2 regions of the Cellulomonas algicola genome follow, and region 1 is predicted to be linked to the other one. Evidence: predicted binding sites of a transcription regulator. Region 1 holds the regulator's gene; the other holds the start of a gene.
What was found. Region 1 encodes HrcA, which represses chaperone genes, less so after heat shock. Its sites were predicted from a motif close to TTNGCACTCGNNNNNNNCGAGTGCNAA; they were not measured.

Region 1 (7,406 bases):
GCGATGAGGAGCGTGAGCTGGAAGTTCAGCGACTCCTTCGCGTGGTGCTCGAGGAACGGGCCGCGGCCGCGGAACACGAGCCAGATGACCAGCGGGGCGATGAAGCCCACGCCGACCAGCGGCAGGAGGTGGCCGACGATCGCCCACGTCTTCTCGTCGTCCGGCCGCAGGGGCGCCGCGGGCTGCGCGTAGCCGGCCGGGGAGCCCTGCGGGGCGCCGGTGTAGGGCTGCTGGGCGCCGTACTGCGCGCCGTAGGGCTGCTGCGCACCGTACGGCTGGCCGGCGGGGTCACCCGCGGGCTGGCCGGGGGTGGCGTTCGGGTCGGGCTGCTTGGCCCACGGGTCGGGCTGCGGGGTGGTCATCGCACGAGCTCCAGCGAGAAGGGGTAACGGTACGAGCCGCCCTTGTTGACGGCTACGGCTGCGAGGATCGACAGGACGAGGCTGATGATGCCGATGCCGATGATCGCGATCCAGCCGATCACTCCGATGGCGGGCAGGTTCTCGACGATCTTGGCGACGACGAGACCCACCAGCAGCGTGAGCTGGAAGTTGAGGGCGACGCGGGCCTGCTCGGCCGCCTGGCCGCCGCGCTCGCGGTGCACGAGCCAGATGACGAGCGCCGGGACCCACCCGATGAAGAAGTAGGCGAGGATCCCGCCCAGGTGCGCGAGGGTCGCCCACGTGCGGGTCTGGTCCGCGCCGGACGGGTGGTGGGCGGGCTGCTGCTGGTACGACATCGCGCTCCTCGTGCAGGGGCCGACCGGCGCGGGGCCGGCCGGGACGGGGCGGGCCTGGTGGCCGCGTGCCTCCCCACGTCAGGGGCGGGGAAGGCAGCGCGAGCCTACCGACCCGGGGGGACGCGCGCCCAGGTTCACCCGGAGGTGAGATGTCCGGTACGCGTGGTTCCTTGACACGCCGTGCGCCGCGCCGATTCGATCCGACTGGGCGACTCGGCCCGCGACAGGAGGCGACGCATGAGCGAGAACCCCGGCGGAGAGCGCCGCGACGACGACCAGCGGCCCGACGTGCCGCTCGACAAACCCACGCCCGCGCAGCCCGACGCGCCGCCGCCCGCCGGCGGCACGTACCCGCCGCCGCCCGCCCCGGCGCCCGGTGCCTACCCGCCGCCGCCCGCCCCCGGCGGCTACCCGCCGCCGCCCGCCCCCGCGCCCGGCAGCTACCCGCCGCCGCCCGCCGCGCAGGGCTCCTACCCGCCCCCGCCGTCCGGGGGGCCCGGGTACGGCCAGACGCCCCCGCCGGGCGGCTACCCGCCGCCGTCGACCGGCTACCCGCCCGCGGGCTACCCGGCACAGGCCGGCTACGGGGCGCCGTCGGCCACCGCGCCCATCGGCGAGTCGCTCCAGTACGGCTGGCAGAAGTTCACGACGAACGGCGGCGTCTTCGTCGCGGCCACCCTGATCTGGCTGGCGATCGCGGCGGTCGTCGTCTTCCTCGTGACCCTCGTGTTCGGCGGGCTGTCGGCGCTCGCGGACCCCGACGGCGACGGTGTGTCGAACGGGATGGGGCTGGGCTTCTCGTTCGGCTTCGTCGTCATCTACACCGTCGCGTGGCTGGTGGCGTACCTCGTCCAGGCCGCGTTCGTGCGCGTGTCGCTCAACCTCACGTACGGCCGCCCGGTCGCGCTCGGCGACTTCTTCCGGTTCGAGAACTCGGGCCCGGTGGTCCTGACGGCGCTGCTGCTCGCCGCGGTCAACCTGGTCGTGGGGCTCGTCGTGTGGATCCCGGTGGTCGGCTGGCTGGTGAGCGTCGCCGCGAACCTCCTGGTGCTGTTCACGCTGTGGTTCGTCATCGACAAGCAGCTGAGCCCGGTCGACGCGCTGCAGTCGAGCATCCGCCTCGTCACCTCGAACCTCGCGACGACGATCCTGTTCTACCTGGTGGGCGGCGCGATCATCTGGGCGGGCGCGATCCTCTGCGGCGTCGGCCTGCTGGTCGCCGTCCCCGTCGTGCTCGTCGCGACGTCGTACCTGTACCGCCGCCTGCTCGGCGAGCCGATCGCGCCCTGATCGCGCCATGACCGCGCGCCACGAGCGTGCGACGCCTCGCCCGGGACCGCGCCGGGCGGGGCGCCGTCATGCCGTGACGAAGTCGATGAGCTCCTCCACCCGGCCGAGCAGGCTCGGCTCGAGGTCGGCGTAGGTGCGGACGGTCCCGAGGATCCGCTTCCACGCGTGCGCGACGTCGGCCTGGTCCGCGACGGGCCAGCCGAGCTCGCGCAGGATGCCGTGCTTCCACTCGGTGCCGCGCTCGATCGTCGGCCAGCGCTCGAGCCCGAGGCGCTGCGGGCGGACGGCCTGCCACACGTCGACGTACGGGTGCCCGAGGACGAGCACGGTCCCGGCGGGCGCGGACCGCGTGACCTCCGCGGCGATCCGGCTCTCCTTGGACCCGGGCACCAGGTGGTCGACCAGCACGCCGAGGCGGCGTCCGGGGCCGGGCGCGAACGCGCGCACCGCGTCGGGCAGGTGGTCGACGCCGTCGAGCAGCTCGACGACGACGCCCTCGAGGCGCAAGTCGTCGCCCCACACCTTCTCGACGAGCTCGGCGTCGTGCTTGCCCTCGACCCAGATGCGGCTGCCGCGCGCGACGCGGGCCTGCGCGCCGCGCACCGCGCGCGACCCGGAGGCGGTCCGGGTCGGGGCGGCCGGTGCGCTCGCGCGGACCGGGGCGGTGAGCGCGACGGGCTCGCCGTCGACCCAGAACCCCGGTCCCAGCGGGAACGTGCGCGACCGGCCGCGCCGGTCCTCGAGGACGACGACGTGCATGCCGCCCGACTTCTCGACGCGGACGACCGCACCGACCCACCCCGTCGTCACCTCCTCGACCACGAGGCCGACGTCGGCGGCCTGCGGCCGTGACGTGCGGGCCGGGCGGTGGTGGGAGGAGCCGGAGCCCCCGAGCACGTCCGAGCCGTAGCGGTCCTGAGTCACGCGCGGCACTCTAGGGCGCCGGTGCACGCGCCGTCGGCACGTCGGGGGCGCGGCGTAGGATTGGCACTCGTGCACGGCGAGTGCTACCCGTGGCCGCATGGCCCGGGACCGACGCGGGGGAGGCGAGAGTGAGCGAGGACCGTCGGCTGGACGTGCTGCGCGCGATCGTCGAGGACTACGTCGCGACGCGTGAGCCGGTCGGGTCGCGCGCGCTCGTCGAGCGGCACGCGCTGGGCGTGTCGCCCGCGACGATCCGCAACGACATGGCGGCGCTCGAGGACGCCGGGTACATCGCGCAGCCGCACACGTCGGCCGGACGCGTCCCGACGGACAAGGGCTACCGCCTGTTCGTGGACCGGCTCACGACGGTCAAGCCGATGTCCGCGGCCGAGCGGCGCGCGATCGGCGAGTTCCTCGACCACGCGGTGGACCTCGACGACGTCGTCGACCGCGCGGTGCGACTCATCGCGCAGCTCACCGGGCAGGTCGCGGTCGTGCAGTACCCGTCGCTGCGGCGCTCGGCGCTGCGGCACGTCGAGCTCGTCACCGTCGGCGCCCGGCACCTGCTCGTCGTCCTCATCACGGACACGGGCCGCGTCGAGCAGCGCACGCTCGAGCAGGACCACGACGTCGACGAGGCCGTCGTGGCGCAGCTGCGCGCCCGCCTCAACGTGGCCGCGACCGGTCGCCGTCTGTCGGAGCTCCCCGACGCGTTCCGCGAGCTGCACGACGCGTTCGCGCCGCAGGACGCGCCGCTGGTGCGTCAGGTCGTCGCGCTGGTCGAGGAGACGCTGGCGCAGGAGAGCGAGGAGCGCGTCGTGCTGGCCGGCACCGCGAACCTCGCCCGCGGCGGCGGCGTCGACTTCGCGCACTCGATCGGCCCGGTGCTCGAGGCGCTCGAGGAGCAGGTCGTCCTGCTGCGCCTGCTGTCCGAGATGGCCGAGGACCAGGCCGCGGTCAGCATGCGGATCGGGCGCGAGACGCAGCACGACGGCCTGCTGGAGACGAGCTTCGTCACGACGGGCTACGGCGACGAGAGCGGTGCGGTCGTCGCCCGCGTCGGCTCGCTCGGCCCGTTGCGCATGGACTACCCCGGGACGATGACCGCCGTGCGCGCCGTCGCCCGCTACCTGACCCGCATCCTCGCCGGATGAGCCCGCTGCGGCGTCCCCGGCCCGTCCCCACCGCGTGCCTGAGCACAGGAAGCGAGCGCACCCTCACGTGACCGACTACTACGAGATCCTCGGCGTCCCGCGCGACGCGTCGCCGGAGCAGATCAAGAAGGCGTACCGGAAGCTCGCGCGCGAGCACCACCCCGACGTCGCCGGCAGCGACTCCGCGTCCGAGGAGCGCTTCAAGGACGTCTCCCGCGCGTACGACGTGCTGTCCAACCCCGAGAAGCGCCGCGCGTACGACCTCGGTGCCGACCCGGCGTCGCCCGGCGGCGGCATGGGCGGCGGCTTCGGCTTCCAGGACATCTTCGAGACGTTCTTCGGCGCGGCCGCGGGTGCGGGCGCGCAGCGCGGACCGATTCCTCGCGCGCGTCGCGGCCAGGACGCGCTCGTGCGCCTCGACCTCGACCTCACCGAGGTGACGTTCGGAGCGCACAAGGAGGTGCCGGTCGACACGGCCGTGCTGTGCCCGACGTGCGGCGGCTCGTGCTGCCGTCCCGGCACGTCGCCGCGCACGTGCGAGGTCTGCCACGGCCGCGGGTCGGTGCAGCGCGTCGCGCGGTCGTTCCTCGGCCAGGTCATGACGACGCAGCCGTGCGCCGCGTGCCACGGGTTCGGCACGGTCATCCCCGAGCCGTGCCCCGAGTGCTCGGGCGAGGGCCGGGTGCGGTCGCGCCGCACGCTCGGCGTCGACGTGCCCGCGGGCGTCGACACGGGCACGCGCATCAAGCTCACGGGACAGGGCGAGGTCGGCCCGGGCGGCGGCCCCGCGGGCGACGTCTACCTCGAGGTGCACGAGCGCAAGCACGACACGTTCGTGCGCCGCGGCGACGACCTGCACGCGACGCTTCAGGTGCCGATGACCGCGGCCGCGCTGGGCACGACGCTGCAGCTCGACACGCTCGACGGCGAGCGCGAGGTCGACCTGCGCCCGGGCACGCAGCCCGCCCAGGTCGTCACGCTCAAGGGTCTCGGCGTCGGCCACCTGCACGCGGGGGGCCGCGGCGACCTGCACGTGCACGTCGAGGTGCAGGTCCCCACCGCGCTCGACGACGAGCAGGTCGAGCTGCTGCGGCGGCTCGCGGTGCTCCGCGGCGAGGAGCGCCCGGAGTCGCGGCTCGCGAGCGCGAGCAGCGGCGTGTTCGCGAAGCTGCGCGACAAGCTCTCGGGCCGCTGAGGTGAGCGCACCCGTCTTCCTCGCGGAGCCGGGGACGCTCGTCGGCGTGGCCGCGGGCGGCGCGTACCTGCTCGACGGCTCCGAGGGCCGGCACGCGGGCGTCGTGCAGCGGCGCGGGCCGGGGGAGCGGGTCGACGTGGTCGACGGCGCCGGGGTGCGGCTGGTCGGCGTGGTCGAGTCCGTCGGCGGCGAGGGGGTCCACCTGCGCGTCGACGACGTCGTCGTCGAGCCCGCCCCCGACGTCGCGCTCGTCCTCGTGCAGGCCCTGGCCAAGGGCGACCGCGACGAGATGGCGATCGAGGCGGCCACCGAGGTCGGCGCCGACGGCGTGCTGCCGTGGCAGGCCGACCGGTCGATCGTCGTCTGGCGCGGCGAGCGCGCCGCCAAGAGCCGCGCGCGCTGGCTCGGGACCGTCCGGGCGGCCGCGAAGCAGTCCCGGCGGGCGCGCGTGCCCGAGGTCGGGACGGCCGTCGACTCGCGCGCGCTCGCGCAGCGGGTGCGGGCGAGCGTCGAGGCCGGCGGCGCCGCGCTCGTGCTGCACGAGGAGGCGGCGCTGCCGATCGCCGACGTGACGCTGCCGGGCGCGGGGACGGCGGCGCGCGAGTGCCTGGTGGTCGTCGGGCCGGAGGGCGGCATCGGCGACGACGAGCTCGCGCGGCTCGTGGACGCGGGCGCGGTCACGGTCCGGCTCGGGCCGCACGTCCTGCGCACGTCGACGGCCGGGCCGGTCGCGCTCGCGCTCCTCGCCCAGCGCCTCGGCCGCTGGTCCTAGCCCTCGTCAGCGCACGTCGGCGACCGTCTCGGCGACCGCCGCGCGGCCCGCCTCGAGGCGCGCGACCGGGACACGGAACGGGGAGCAGGACACGTAGTCGAGGCCCGCGTCGTGGAAGAACCGGATCGACTCCGGGTCGCCGCCGTGCTCGCCGCACACGCCGAGCGTCAGGTCGGGCCGGGCCGCGCGGCCCTGCTCGACGGCGATCTGCACGAGACGCCCGACGCCGAGCGCGTCGATCGTCTCGAACGGCGACACCGTGAGGACGCCGTTGTCGGTGTACTGCGCGAAGAAGGCGCCCTCGACGTCGTCGCGCGAGAACCCCCAGGTGGTCTGCGTGAGGTCGTTGGTGCCGAACGAGAAGAACGCGGCCTCCTGCGCGATCCGGTCGGCGGTGAGCGCGGCGCGGGGCAGCTCGATCATGACGCCGACGGGCAGGTCGAGGTCGACGCCGCGCTCGGCACTGACCGCGGCCATGATCGTGCGGGCCTCGTCCTTGACGAGCCGCAGCTCCTGCACCGATCCGACCAGCGGCACCATGATCTCGGCGCGCGGGTCACCGCCGGCGGCCCGGCGCTCGACGACGGCCTCGCAGACCGCCCGGATCTGCAGCGCGAACAGGCCGGGCACGACGAGGCCGAGCCGGACGCCGCGCAGGCCGAGCATGGGGTTCGCCTCGTGCATGCGGCGGACCGCCGCGAGCAGCCGCTCGTCGGACGCGGCGTCCTCGCCCCGCTCGTGTGCGAGCGCGACGCGCACCGACAGGTCGGTGAGGTCGGGCAGGAACTCGTGCAGCGGCGGGTCGAGCAGGCGGATCGTCGTGGGCAGCCCGTCCATCTCACGCAGGAGCCCGACGAAGTCCTCGCGCTGGAGCGGCAGCAGGGCGTCGAGGGCCGACTGCCGCTCGCCGTCGTCGGACGCGAGCACCACGCGCTCGACGAGGACGCGCCGCTCGCCGAGGAACTGGTGCTCGGTGCGGCACAGCCCGACGCCCTGCGCACCCAGCCGGCGGGCACGTGCGGCGTCGGCTGCGGTGTCGGCGTTCGCGTGCACGTGCAGGCGGCGGACCGTGTCGGCGTGCGTGAGCAGCCGGTCGACGGACCGCACGAGCTCGCGCGTGTCGTCGTCGGGCGCGTGGTCGAGCGCGGCGTCGAGCCCTTCCTCGAGGTACCGGCTGACCGGTGACGGCTCGACGGGCACCTGGCCCAGGAACACCTCGCCCGTGCCGCCGTCGATCGCGAGGGTGTCGCCCTCGCGCACGACGTGCCCGTCGACGCGGAACGAGCGCGTGACGAGGTCGATGTCGACGGCCTCGGCCCCGACCACGCACGC
Region 2 (7,406 bases), on a different contig from region 1:
ACTCTACGCGACGGTCTCCGGGCGGGTGGTCGGGTCCGCGGACTACGGCGCCCGGGTGAAGGTGCTCGCGACCGGCGCGGTGCAGCTGCACACCGAGCGGTCCGGCACGGTCCTCACGGGCAACACGCTGCCGGGTGTGGTGCTCACGCCGGGTGCTCGCCTGCACGTGCGCGTGCAGGTCCAGGGCACCGCGCCGACGACGGTGCGCACGCGGGCCTGGCTCGACGGCACACCCGAGCCGACGACGTGGCAGTACACGACGACCGACGCGACGGCGGGGCTCCAGACGGCCGGGGGCGTGCGCCTGATGGCGTACCTCAGCTCGTCGACGACGAACGGCCCGACGACGGTCCGCTGGGACGACCTCGTCGCGACCCGCCTGCCCTGACGTCCGCCTGCGTCACGGTGACGGCGCCCGACGCCTGGCCGGGCGTCAGAGGACCGCGACCCGGGGCCGGGTACCGCACGGACCCGCGACCCGGTCCTCGGGCCCGGGTCGCGACCCGGGCTACAGGGGGCGGCCAGCCTCGAGCTCGGCGACGAGCGAGCGGACGACCGCGTCGAGCTCGCCCGCGTTCCGGCGCGCGACGGCCCGCTGCCGCTGGTACGACGCGCCACGGCGCAGGATGACGCGCACGTGCTCGAGCTCCTCGCTGCACCCGAGCCGCTCCGCGACGGGCGCGAGCTCGACGAGCCAGCGGCCCACGGCGTCGGTGACGAGCTCCTCGTCGCCCGCGGCGTTCGTGATGATGATCGCGTCCATGCCGTAGCGGGCGGACCGCCACTTGTTCTCCTGCGCGAACCACGGCGGCAGCGCGGGGAGCGCCTCGCCGCGGTCGAGCATCGACGAGAAGTGCTCGACGAAGCAGTGCGTGAGGGCCGAGATCGCGGTGACCTCGAGCAGGTTGGTCGCACCGTCGGCCACGCGCATCTCGAGCGTCCCGAACCGCGGCGACGGCCGGACGTCCCACCGGACCTCGTCGAACTGGTCGATGACGCCCGTGTGCATCATGTCGCCGACGTACTGCTCGAGCTGCTCCCACCGCTCGAAGCCGAACGGCAGCCCGGCGGTCGGCAGCTGCTGGAACAGCAGTGCGCGGTTGGACGCGTACCCGGTGTCCTTGCCGCCCCAGAACGGTGACGACGCGGACAGCGACTGCAGGTGCGGGAACACCGTGAGCATCGCGCGGGACAGCGGCAGCACCTTGTCGCGGTCCTCGATCCCGACGTGCACGTGCACGCCGTAGATGAGCATCTGCCGGCCCCACCACTGCGTGCGGTCGATGAGCGTCGCGTACCGCTGCTTGTCGGTGACCTTCTGCTGCGCCCAGTTCGCGAACGGGTGCGTGCCGCCGCCCATGAGCTGGATGCGCAGCGGTTCGGCGGCCGCGGCGACCTCGTCGAGCGCGCGGCGCAGGTCGGCACCGGCCTCGCCGACGGTCCGGCACACGCCGGACGCGACCTCGACGGTGTTGAGCAGCAGCTCCTGCTTGATGTGCGGGTGCTCCGAGCCGTCGGTCGGCCGCACGGTGTCGAAGATGGCCTGGGCGGCCTGCCGCAGGTCGCCCGAGTCGGCGTCGACGAGCGCGACCTCCCACTCGAGCCCGACGCTCGACCGCGCGGACCGCGCGAACGGCAGCGTGACGGGCGCGGCCATCAGACGCGCTCCACGACGAGCACCTGCTGGTGCCCGGCGACCCGGGTCAGGACGACGGTGGCCTCGGCGTCGCCGCGCAGGTCGAGCTGCTTGCGCAGCTGCTCGGGCACGACGGCCGTGCCGCGCTTCTTGATGGTCAGCCGCCCCACGCCGCGCTCGCGCAGGTACGTGCGCAGCCGCTTGAGGCCGAACGGCAGGGTGTCGAGCACGCGGTACGCGGTGGCGACGGGTTCGTCGTGCAGCTCGTCGGACGTCACGTAGGCGATCGTGGGGTCGACGAGCGTCCCGCGCACCCGGTGGGCGACGTCCCCGACCAGCCCGGCGCGGATGACGGCGCCGTCGGGCTCGTAGAGGTACGCGCCCACGGGTCCGGCGGAGGCGTGCGCGGGGCCGTCGGGACCGGTCGCCAGGGTGTGCGCCGTCGTCCCCGCCAGCACGAGCGCCGACCGCCCCGGGCCCTCGGGTGCGAGGGGGCCGAACCAGAGCCCGACCTCGACGACGTCGCCGTCGACGGACACCCACTGCGCGTGCGCGTCGGGCGGGAGCGCCGAGTGCGGGACCCCCGGGCCGAGCTTGAGCCCGAGCGCGGGGACGCGGTCGCGCAGCGCGAGGACGGCGTCGAGCGGCGGCGCGTACGCGGCGGGGTCGAACACGCGGCTGCCCGACGACGTGCGCCGCGCGGGGTCGGCGTACACGCCGTCGACGCCCTCGGCGACGAGGTCGAGCGTGAGCCCGTCGGCGTGCCGCACCTCGGTGTCGGGGAAGTGCCGCAGGTTGACGGTGGCGATCGCGGCGGTGGCCTCGTCGACGTCGGTCGCGAGCACGGCGAGCCCCATGCCGGCGAACGCCATCGCGTCGGCGCCGATCCCGCACGTGAGGTCGGCGACCCGCGTGCTGCCGGCGTCGCGGTAGCGCCGGGCGTGGTGCGCCGCGACCGTGAGCCGCGTGGCCTGCTCAAGACCCGCGGCGGTGAAGAGCATGCCGTTGGCGAAGTCGCCGAGCTTCGCGCGGGCCCGCGCGCGCAGCCGGGACTGCGTGAGCGCGGCGGCGACGAGGGCGGGGTCGAGCCCCTCGGCGTGCAGGCGCGCGGACAGCGCCATGGTCCGCTGCTCGTCGTACGGCGGGAGCGCCGAGAGCAGGGCCCATCCCTGGGGGCTGAGCAGCGCGCTGAGGCCGGCGGCGTCCATGCGGGCGATCCTTGCACGGCCCGACGGGCCGCACGACGGGCGGGGCCACCCGGTGGCTCGTGAAGCGCGCGCCCGCGCGACACCCGCGCCACGCCCGGTCGTTGGCACTCGCCTTGACCGAGTGCTAACGCGTTCCTAGAGTGAGGAGCTGGCACTCTCCCTGTGGGTGTGCCAGCTGCGCACCTGGTCACGGCACCCGCGACGACGTGAGTCGGTGCGCTCGGACAGCTCGAACACGACTCACATGCGAAGGGGAGGTCCGCTGTGTCGGTCTCCATCAAGCCCCTCGAGGACCGGATCGTCGTCAAGACGCTCGACGCGGAGACGACGACGGCCTCGGGTCTCGTCATCCCGGACAGCGCCAAGGAGAAGCCCCAGGAGGGCGAGGTCCTGGCCGTGGGTCCGGGCCGTGTCGACGACAACGGCAACCGGATCCCGCTCGACGTGGCCGTCGGCGACAAGGTGATCTACTCGAAGTACGGCGGCACCGAGGTCAAGTACGCCGGCGAGGAGTACCTCATCCTCTCGGCCCGCGACATCCTCGCGGTCGTCGTCAAGTGATCTGACGGTGCCCGGCGTCCGTCGCTGACGGCGCCGGGCACCACGAAGGCCCCCGACCTGCTGGTCGGGGGCCTTCGTCGTCTCGTGGGTCTGCGGGTCAGACGACCGCGCGACGACCGCTGCGCTGCGCCAGGATCGCGGCCCGCTCGTCCTCCGAGAGGCCGCCCCACACGCCGTAGGGCTCGCGCACCGCGAGCGACTGCTCACGGCACTCCTTGAGCACCGGGCACGTCGCGCAGATGGCCTTGGCGGCCTCCGCGCGGCGCCGGCGCGCCGACCCACGCTCGCCCTCGGGGTGGAAGAAGAGGTCCTGGTCGGCGTCGCGGCAGGCGCCTTCGAACTGCCACTCCCACAGGTCCATCACCGGTCCGGGCAACCGCGAGATCTCCGCCATGCGTCCTCCTCAGTCATTCCGAGTCGGCGGGCCGTGGGCTCCAGCGCGCTCGGTAGCTCGGTTGTCAGGCACCCCGCACGGTGGTGCGGGTGGTGCTGTGGGCTGAACGCTACAACCGCGCCAGAAGTTGTTCAAGACTGCTTCGCACGATCGTGTGATGACGCGCTTCTGAGCGGACGCCCAGGTCGGCTGGCGCGGTCCGGCCCGCGCGTCGTCGCCGTCACCGCACGGCGACCCCAGCAGCACTGGCACAATCGCGTCATGCCCGCCGACGAGGACGTGTCGACGCCCACGGCCACGGCGCCCGACGCGGGAGCGCCCGCGCTCGCCGTCGCGGCCGTCGCGCGCCGGCTCGGCGTCGCGCCGGCGACGCTGCGCACGTGGGACCGGCGCTACGGGCTCGGACCGTCGGAGCACTCCGCGGGTGCGCACCGGCGCTACAGCGGGACCGACGTCGAGCGGCTGCTCGTCATGCGACGCCTCACGCTCGAGGGCGTCGCCCCCGGCGAGGCCGCACGCCTCGCGCTCGCGACCGACGTGTCCGCCGAGCACGGCCACCGCGCACGGCCCGTCGCCCCGCACCCCGACGCGAGCCCCACCGCAGTCGTCGACGCGGCGCTCGCGGACGACGCCGACCGCTGCGCCCGGCTGCTCGCCCTCGCCCCCGGCACGCCCGGAGCCGTCGCGCGGTGGTGGACCGACCTCGTCGAGCCGGCCCTCACGCAGCTCGCCCGCCGGACCGTCGTCGACCGGCCCGGGGTCGACGCCGCGCTCACCGTCCGCGCCGCCGCGTCCGCCGCGCTGCGCGACGCGACCGTCGACCCGCCCGCCGCGGGCAGCCCGGTCGTCCTGGTCCTCGTGCCGCCCGGGGAGGAGCGGCCGCTCGTCGCGCACGCGCTGGCCGGCGCGCTCGTCGAGAGCGGGGTCGACGGCCGGCTCGTCGGCGGTCCCGTGACCCCGCACCACGCGTCGGAGCTCGTGGCGATGACGCGTGCGCGCGCCGTGGTCACCGTCGGGCGCCGCACCGAGCCCGAGCTCGAGGTCGTGGTCCGGCTCGCGCAGGACCGCCCCGACCTGCCGCAGTTCGTCATGCTGCCCGACGGTGCGCAGCGCCTCGTGCCCGTCGAGCGGCACGTGCACCGCGCGCGCACCTTCACGGGCCTGCTGCACGAGGTGCTCGCGGTCGCCGCACCCGCCGACCGCCCCTGACGGCACGTGCGCCGTCCTCGGCGCCGCGGCACCGTCGTGGTCTCGGCACCGCGGCACCGTCGTGGTCTCGGCACCGCGGGCCCGGTGCATCGCGGCAGGGCCCCAGGGCGGCCTGGAGGGGCACAGCGGCCCTCACCCGGCCGGGCGAGGGCCCGTCGACCCGCCGGGTGTCCCCCGTCCGGCCCAGTGGACATTCCCCGCCAGGAGCCCCCGCGGCGGGAGGAACCAGGGCAGGGGGAGGCGCAGGAGTGCCCCGGCGGGCTAACGTCTGCGTGCGCGCCGACCGATATCCGTGCTGAATCAACCGTTCGGATGACGGACAGGTCGGCAGGGGCCGCGCCGCCCGTCGGAGCAGACGGGCGTACGAGACGGTCTTGGGCAAACAGGAGGAACGATGGCGGGAGTCGTGGTCTGTCACGGCTCAGCGGTGATCCGCGAGCGCCTGGTGGTGACCTCCATCGGTGTGCCCGCTCTCACCCCGGTGCGAGCGGCAGCATCGGTGGACGAGCTGATCACGCTGGCACGCAGGGTCCCGCCGACGGTCGTCCTGCTGGACGCGCACCTGCCGGCGCCCGGCGCCACCGAGGCGATCCGACGGCTGCGTGCCGTCTCGCCGTCGGCGGCGGTCGTGCTGCTGGCCAACCCCGACGACTCGGTCGCGCTGGACCGGGCGCTGCAGCTCGGTGCGCGCGGCTTCCTCGCGCCCGACGTGGGCCGCGCGGAGCTGTCGGCGGTGGCGGCGCACGTGCTCGCGAGCGCGGTGCTGCCGGTGCAGGGTCCGCGGGCGACGGTCGAGGTGCCGACGCCGATGGGCGGGTCGGGTCTGGACGGGACGCGCCCGGCGGCGGGCACGGTCGACGGCCACGACGGCGCCCCCGCGTCGTCGGAGCCCGGGCCGGCGCCGCTGACGAAGCGTGAGGTCGAGGTGCTGGTCGGCATGAGCAACGGCCGGTCGAACGCGCAGATCGGCGCCGAGCTGTTCCTCTCCGAGGACACGGTGAAGACGCACGCGCGCCGGCTGTTCCGCAAGCTCGGGGCGAAGGACCGTGCGCAGGCGGTCGCGATCGGTCTGCGCCGGGGGCTCATCCGCTGACGACCGGCCGCGGTCCCGACGTCCCTGCGGGCGTCGGGCCGGCGTCCGGGAGGCGGACCGGGGGGCCGGGGCTGCCCGTCGCGGGACGTATCCTGGGGCGATGACGGGCACCCCCTCGCAGGCCGACCCCTTCGCGCGGATCGGGCTCACGTACGACGACGTCCTGCTCCTCCCGGGGGAGACGGACGTGATCCCGAGCGAGGTCGACACGACCTCCCGGCTCACGCGCGAGATCTCGGTGCGCGTCCCGCTGCTGTCGGCGGCGATGGACACGGTCACCGAGTCGCGCATGGCGATCGCGATGGCCCGGCAGGGCGGCATCGGGATCCTGCACCGCAACCTGTCGATCGAGGACCAGGCGCACCAGGTCGACCGCGTCAAGCGCTCCGAGTCCGGCATGGTGACCGACCCCGTGACGGTCTCGCCCGACGCGACGCTCGCCGAGCTCGACCGCCTGTGCGGCACCTACCGCGTCTCCGGCCTGCCGGTCGTCGACGCGCAGGACCGCCTCCTCGGCATCATCACGAACCGCGACCTGCGGTTCGTCCCGGCCGCCGACTTCGAGCACCGCCGCGTGCACGAGGTCATGACGCCCATGCCGCTCGTCACCGCACCCGTGGGGATCGCGCGCGACGACGCGGCCGCGCTGCTCGCGAAGCACAAGATCGAGAAGCTGCCCCTCGTCGACGACGCCGGCGTGCTGCGCGGGCTCATCACCGTCAAGGACTTCGTGAAGTCCGAGCAGTACCCCGACGCGACGAAGGACGGCGAGGGCCGCCTCGTCGTCGGTGCGGCGATCGGGTTCTTCGGCGACGCGTGGGAGCGGGCGACCGCCCTGGTGGACGCCGGCGTCGACGTGCTCGTCGTCGACACCGCGAACGGCCACGCGCGGCTGATGCTCGACATGGTGCGCCGCCTCAAGTCCGACCCGTCGACGCGCGCCGTCCAGGTCATCGGCGGCAACGTCGCGACGACCGCGGGTGCGACCGCGCTCGTCGAGGCCGGCGTGGACGCCGTGAAGGTCGGGGTCGGCCCCGGCTCGATCTGCACGACGCGCGTCGTCGCGGGCGTCGGCGTCCCGCAGGTCACGGCCATCTACGACGCCGCGCAGGCGTGCAAGCCCGCGGGCGTGCCGGTCATCGGCGACGGGGGCCTGCAGTACTCGGGCGACATCGCGAAGGCGCTCGTCGCCGGCGCCGACACCGTGATGCTGGGCTCGCTGCTCGCGGGCTGCGACGAGTCGCCCGGTGAGCTCGTGTTCGTCAACGGCAAGCAGTTCAAGCACTACCGCGGCATGGGGTCGCT

Region 2: a site for HrcA is predicted at 2,946-2,972, ahead of groES (co-chaperone GroES). Genes of this name have one in related genera too.

Annotation. Positions count from the first base shown of each region.
Region 1 is NZ_JAHKSJ010000013.1:65,613-73,018, forward strand. It holds gene KOV94_RS10870 (DUF4870 domain-containing protein) at 1-362, opposite strand, end outside; gene KOV94_RS10875 (DUF4870 domain-containing protein) at 359-739, opposite strand; gene KOV94_RS10880 (hypothetical protein) at 977-2,029, shown strand; gene KOV94_RS10885 (DUF3097 domain-containing protein) at 2,096-2,953, opposite strand; gene hrcA (heat-inducible transcriptional repressor HrcA) at 3,082-4,107, shown strand; gene dnaJ (molecular chaperone DnaJ) at 4,175-5,302, shown strand; gene KOV94_RS10900 (16S rRNA (uracil(1498)-N(3))-methyltransferase) at 5,304-6,074, shown strand; gene ppdK (pyruvate, phosphate dikinase) at 6,081-7,406, opposite strand, start outside.
Region 2 is NZ_JAHKSJ010000003.1:38,668-46,073, forward strand. It holds gene KOV94_RS03865 (PKD domain-containing protein) at 1-388, shown strand, start outside; gene KOV94_RS03870 (glutamate--cysteine ligase) at 509-1,657, opposite strand; gene KOV94_RS03875 (class I SAM-dependent methyltransferase) at 1,657-2,844, opposite strand; gene groES (co-chaperone GroES) at 3,109-3,405, shown strand; gene KOV94_RS03885 (WhiB family transcriptional regulator) at 3,503-3,799, opposite strand; gene KOV94_RS03890 (MerR family transcriptional regulator) at 4,061-5,008, shown strand; gene KOV94_RS03895 (response regulator transcription factor) at 5,508-6,101, shown strand; gene guaB (IMP dehydrogenase) at 6,202-7,406, shown strand, end outside.